DNA from 2 places in the Pseudobacillus sp. FSL P4-0506 genome. Region 2 is predicted to be linked to the other one. Evidence: riboswitches for the same ligand, from Rfam matches in the RefSeq annotation. Region 2 holds a riboswitch; the other holds the start of a gene.
What was found. Region 2 has a riboswitch for lysine ahead of MKZ02_RS08810 (amino acid permease). Riboswitches for the same ligand answer to the same signal wherever they lie in the genome.
Positions count from the first base shown of each region.

Region 1: linked by a shared signal. The riboswitch ahead of dapA (4-hydroxy-tetrahydrodipicolinate synthase) and the one ahead of MKZ02_RS08810 (amino acid permease) in region 2 are both predicted to bind lysine.

Region 1 is NZ_JBBOOI010000001.1:3,228,251-3,231,679, forward strand. It holds gene MKZ02_RS16050 (M20 family metallopeptidase) at 1-986, shown strand, start outside; lysine riboswitch at 1,830-2,009, shown strand; gene dapA (4-hydroxy-tetrahydrodipicolinate synthase) at 2,137-3,030, shown strand.
Region 2 is NZ_JBBOOI010000001.1:1,803,555-1,806,983, forward strand. It holds gene MKZ02_RS08810 (amino acid permease) at 1-1,436, opposite strand, end outside; lysine riboswitch at 1,537-1,715, opposite strand; gene MKZ02_RS08815 (APC family permease) at 1,858-3,429, opposite strand, start outside.

The DNA.
Region 1 (3,429 bases), 1.4 Mb from region 2:
GCACCATTCGTTATTATGGCTGCCCAGCGGAAGAAACATTAACCGGAAAGGTTATCATGGCCAAAGAAGGTGTATTTGATGATTTAGATGCTTGTTTCACTTGGCATCCAGCACCTATTACAACCGTGTGGAGCGCTTCAACATTAGCGATGAACTCTATCAAGTTTAAGTTCACCGGTGTTGCTTCCCATGCCGCTGCAGCACCGCATATGGGCAGAAGCGCCTTAGACGGTGTGGAATTGATGAATATTGGTGCGAATTATTTAAGAGAGCATATCATAGACGCAGCCCGGATTCATTACTCCATTACAAATGGAGGGCATGAGCCAAATATCGTCCATCCAGAAGCAGAGGTATGGTATTATATCCGCGCTCCCCATAGAGAAGAGGTGAAAGAGATAACAAAGAGATTAAAAAAGATTGCTTCTGGTGCTGCCATGATGACCGAAACAGAGGTTGAATCGGAGCTTCTCGCCGGCTGTTATGACACGTTATCTAACAGTGTGTTAGAAGATGTTTTGTATAATAATATGAATGAGATTCACTCCCCTCGCTTCACAGGAGAGGACTACCAATTTGCCGAGGAAATCTCTAAATCATATACCTTAAGTCAAAAACGCAGCGTGATGCAGACCTATCATGCGCCAGACTATATCAACCAAATGGTCCTTCATGACTCAGTTGAAGCCACATTTGATAAAGGAAAAATTGCTCCCGGCTCCACCGATGTTGGTGATGTTAGCTGGATTACTCCGCTTGCACAATGCTTAATAAGCTGCTGGCCAATGGGCACAGCTCCACACACATGGCAATCAACGGCTGCCTCCGGTTCAGGAGTCGGCTTAAAAGGAATGATTTTTGCAGCAAAAACCCTCGCTGGGGGTTTATATGACCTGTACAGCGATGACAGAAAAATCGAGCAAGCCAAACGGGAATTTGAAACTCGTACGAAAGATAACAAGTATAAGCCTGCTCTTCCTGTGTAAAGACGGAATATACTGATGCGTTCTTTTCTTATTAAATAACAGATAGTAAAAAACTCTTCTTTTGCTGGGTGACAAAAGCTTAGAGGCAAACTGCTCCATCTTCAGATCGGCAATTTAAGCTGGCTTTAAAACTGAATGCTGAAGCTGATTAACAAAATTTAGCATCCAGACAGTTTTTCCATGGGCGGCTATGTGACCTAATGCCACCGAAAACAAAACCGATATTGCGTATAAAGCCGACTCCGTGGTTCTTTTCGATCGTTTAGGCGCCGTACGCTAAGATGGCATTGTTTAATATGTAATACTGTCAGTATCACGACCGGCATCTGTAAATGGTGTCGGTTTTTAATTACCCGCACGGCAGGAATGGGGAGCTGTTCCACTCGATTGGCTTTTCCGAATAAAGAGCATACAAACAAACTACTATGAAAGCAGTGATCAATTCAATAAAAAAGCTAATATGAGTGATAACGATAAAACTTTTTATCATATGACGCTGTAATGCTTAGAACTAAACGAATTTCCATTGAACGTAGATACATATGCATCACCGTTAACAAGAAAAAATTCCCCTTCTTCATTGCGTTCTTCCCTTTCACTAATTTTAAATGAGTTAAAAATATCTTGGGAGTGCTCACCTGTTACCACTGGACCTGACTCCAGGATTGAACGATGAGTACTCTTGTTTTCTGTTAACCCTGCTCCCGACTACAACTATTTTCCCCCTACCACTCTATTACATTAAAATACTTAAAGACAGCTCTCACTTATCCTTGCAATCCAATAGAAAAGCTGATATTGTATAATATAATTACATATTTACTTATTTCAATACTTTTTTGAAGTAAGGATAGAGGCGCAAAGACCATGAGTACGCAATATGAGGATAATGAGGTCCAATGATGATTGCGAAAAGGGGAATTTGCCGAAGCCGAAAGAATCTCATTTTTCTTGAAGCTGGTTCTGTTATTGAATAAATACAGAATTGTCATATAGGAAACTATATGGAGGGCTATCTTACGCACAGAAATAATTTTTCACCTAATTGTTTCTACTGCAGCAGCGAAGCCTCGCTGCTGCTTTTTTGCGTTAACTACCAACCGCCCTTCTCCCTCTATTGTATAAAAATAATAAAGGATGTGGAGAAGCAATGAATTTCGGACAAATTTTAACTGCTATGGTAACCCCATTTGAACAAAATGGTGAGATTGATTTTCATGCTACAGAAAACTTAATTAATTATTTAATTAACAATGGCACGGACGGCTTAGTGGTAGCGGGCACAACCGGAGAATCCCCTACGTTAACGACGGAAGAGAAAGTTGAGTTATTTAAGTTTGTCGTCGAAGTTGTAAATGGAAGAGTTCCTGTTATTGCTGGTACCGGCTCCAATAACACAAGAGCCTCTATTCATTTGACGAAGCTTGCAGAGGAAGCAGGAGTCGATGGCATTATGCTCGTTGTCCCTTATTATAACAAGCCGTCGCAAGAGGGTTTACATCAACACTTTAAAGCGATTGCTGAGTCCACGTCATTACCGGTCATGCTTTATAATATACCAGGGCGAAGCGTGGTCAATATGTCTGTTGAGACAGTTGTTCGCCTGGCACAGATCCCCAACATTGTCTCCATTAAAGATGCAAGCGGCAATTTAGATGCCATGACAGAAATCATAAGCCAAACACCTGACGATTTTTCATTGTACAGTGGAGACGATGGGTTAACCTTACCAGTATTATCAATTGGCGGTACAGGAGTGATCTCAGTTGCTTCTCATGTTATCGGAAATGAAATGCAAAGGATGATTGAAAACTTCAGGAATGGAAAACTTAGAGAGGCGGCTCTAGCCCATCGCCACCTTCTCCCCATCGTGAAAGCGTTATTTGCTGCACCAAGTCCATCACCTGTAAAAGCCGCATTAAATTTAAACGGGATCCCTGTAGGCGGTGTTCGCTTACCAATGGTTCCTCTAAATGAGGAAGAAAAAGCGGACTTACAACAAGCACTGCAATCACTGAGTGTAAAAGAAAAAGCGATTTCTTAATGTACATTCTATTGAAAAAGAGCTGGCCTTCGTGCATTTTTGCACCAAGGTCAGCTCTTTTCTCGTATTTCACACTGCTACGAATAAACCCCACCACCTACTCTTCAACAGATCCCCGCTGCAGTCGCTTCTTATCTTATACTCATTGTGAAATTAACCATTATCCTCTTTTCTACCAAAGAATCCATTAGCTACTTTGATTTCATTCAACTGTCCTTTGTTGATTATGCAATTAATAAAGGAATAACCATTCATTCTCCCGACAACCAAATACACGGATAAGACTGTCATCTACCGTAAAGGATTTTAGCTGCTGGAAGTTTATTTCCCTCCTGCTAAAAATAAAATCACACGAAATCATTTCCAACACGCGCCTCTCTATGTAAAAAAATTTTTACA
Region 2 (3,429 bases):
ATGACTTTCGTTTTGTGTTTGATTTTGTAAGCAATCCAAAAGATCAAGAATAGAGGAAGACCAATATAGGAAACAAGGACTCCATTCCAGTCAATTTGGCCTCCCATAAACGCTTGGAAATTTTGGCCCAAAATGACGAAAGTACATAGAATAAGTGCCAACAATGGCCCAATTGGAAACCATTTTGCACGATAAGGAAGAGTGGTTACGTCCCCTCCTTGAGCGATAAAAGCCCGACGGAAGCGATAGTGACTAATGGCGATCCCGAGCCATGTGACGAAACCAGCCATTCCGGAAGCGTTTAACAGCCAAACATAGACAGCGCCGTCGCCAAAGAAAGTAGTTAGAAATGCGAGAGAACCGACCAATGTGGTAATAATGAGCGCATTGACCGGTACCCCTCTTTTGTCAAGGCGAGCCAAAAATTTTGGGGCCTGTCCATCACGTGCCAAGTCCCAGAGCATACGGGTGGAAGCATACATGCCTGAATTGCCTGCGGACAATACAGAAGTGAGTATGATAGCATTCATAACAGAAGCAGCAAAAGCAAAACCTGCCCGTTCAAACACTAGCGTGAAGGGACTTACAGAAACAGAGTCACTTAGCAGACGTTCGTCTGTGTATGGGAGAATCAATCCGATCACAAGAATAGCTAAAATATAAAAAAGCAAAATGCGCCAAAATACAGAATTAATAGCTTTAGGAATATTTTTTTCTGGTTCTTCACTTTCACCGGCGGCTACTCCGAGCAGCTCCGTGCCTTGGAAAGAGAAGCCAGCTGCCATGAAAACACCTAAAACAGCTAAAAACCCGCCATTGAAAGGAGCGTCTTTAATTGTAAAGTTTGTGAGGCCAATGGCTTCGCCGCCCATAATACCAAAAATCATAAACAAACCGGTAACAATAAATAAAATAATAGTGACTACTTTAATAAGTGCAAACCAAAATTCTGATTCTCCAAATCCTTTGGCAGACATAAAATTCAAGCCAAACATAATTAAAAGTGCGAGACCGCTCCAGAGAATGGAAGGACTGTCAGGGAACCAAAATTTCATAATGAGCACTGCAGCGGCAAGTTCTGCAGCAATGGTAATCGCCCAGTTGTACCAATAATTCCAGCCGATGGCAAATCCAAGGGCCGGATCAACAAATTTTGATGCATATACCTTAAAGGAACCAGCTACCGGCATATAGGCCGCCATTTCTGCAAGGCTCGTCATTAAGAAATAGACCATTACTCCGATTGCTGCATAAGCGAGCAGTGCCCCTCCAGGACCGGCATTATGAATAGCTCCGCCGCTTGCTAAAAATATCCCTGTTCCGATGGATCCTCCGAGAGAAATCATCGTTAGATGGCGTGCTTTTAGAGTCCTCTTCAACTGATTGGGCTTTGATGATGATGTCGATGATGATGACGTAACTGTATTCCTCAATATTGTGCACTCCTTTTCGTGATAAAGATTGAATCATTTCAAGGGCAAATAAAAAACAGCCGTCGAAGAAGATCGACGGCTGTTAACAAGTCCGTTTAATCCTTCCGAAGATAGCCCTCCACGTTAAATAACGCGACAGTGATGTTCCTGTTCGAAAACATCCCCAGCATGAACAGACAATGACCTGTCCACACTTCGGCAGTTTATCCTTTCAAACGGAGTCATAGATGTCATTGTCTCTCTTCCGCTTTACTCATATAAGCTGCAGCCTCTATCCCATCGGTAAATGGGAATATTTAATTGACACTAGAATTATAGTCAATTCTTATCAATCTTGCAATGGTTAATTTTAGCTCTTCTTCTCTGGAATATGCACAAAGCCCTGTCATCCTCTCGAAGAGGTGTTTCGTAATTTGAGTAAAGATTATTTTTTAAATCGATAAGGGACGGTAGTGACAATGACATTCTTTTGATAAAGAAGGTAGATTCTTAAACGTAAGCTCGACTGATTGTGTAATATGTCCTGCCATCTCTTCTTCGTAATGAATTGTGGAATAAGTACGGTTAAGGTATGGTTCCTTTCATTCGCTTTTTCCACGGCTATGTCAATAAACCGGGCGAGAGGCCTCATTAAGCTTCTATATTGAGAATGCAGAGTAACAAGACGGACATTAGGCTTCCACTTTCTCCATCTCTCCTCCATTTGTCGTTCGCTTTCACGGTCAAAAGCGACGTAAACAGCAATGACAGTATCACCGATTAGTTCGGCATAATTTAAGGAATTTTCAACTACCTTTGTAATGCCGGCAACCGGGACAATGACGACATTTCCTTTAAATTGAAGTGCTTCTTCTCCAGATTTAATTCTCAGTTGTTCACCTGTTGCCATATAATGACTTTTAATTCGATGAAACATAAAGATAATAATCGGTAAGAAAACTAGCACAGGCCACACTTGAGAAAACTTAGTGGTAAAGAAAATCACCACAACAGTTAAGCTAATGAGCGCGCCGATTAAATTAACTGTTAATTTATACGTCCAGCCAACAGGCTTCTCTTTTACCCACTTTACAATCATGCCTGATTGGGAAAGGGTGAAGGGAATAAATACACCAACGGCATACAATGGAATAAGCTGTTCAGTTTCCCCCCTAAAAGCCACGATAAGTAGAATAGACATGATGCCGAGCGTGACGATTCCATTTGAGTAACCAAGCCGGTCTCCACGCATGAGAAACATCCGTGGAATATACTTGTCCGTTGCTAAGTTAACGGCTAGCAATGGAAAAGCAGAAAAACCAGTATTAGCCGCAAGAACTAAAATAAGAGCTGTAGTTCCTTGAACAAAGTAATAAATGAAATTTCTACCGAATACTTCAGACGAAATTTGTGATACCACTGTTTCTTCTGCTTTAGGAGTGATTCCTAGCCAATAAGCTAAAAACATAATGCCAGAAAAAAGAATCGCCAAGATAATCCCCATCATTATTAAGGTGTTTGCTGCATTTTTAGCAGCGGGTTCCTTAAAGTTAGGAACCGCATTAGAAACAGCCTCTACTCCAGTAAGAGCTGAACAGCCGGATGAGAAAGCTCTGAGCAATAAAAACAGACTGATGCCAGGAACGGCTGTTCCGATCGGAGAGTGCAGATCACTCGGTATTTGTCCGGTTGCAATTTTCCATAAACCTACGGCTGAAAGAAGAAGTAAGGCGGCTACAAATAAATATACTGGATAAGCAAGAACAGAAGCAGATTCTGTTACCCCTCGTAAATTCAAAATCGTAATTAATACAACTAGTAAAGCAGCAATAGATACATTATGTTCGTGCAATTGCGGAAAAGCAGAGGTGAGAGCGTCGGTTCCGGCTGATACACTCACCGCTACGGTTAAAATATAATCTACTAATAGGGAGCCTCCTGCAATGAGTCCGGCATTTTCTCCCAAGTTGTTTCTCGAGACAATGTAGGCCCCACCACCGTGCGGATAGGCATAAAT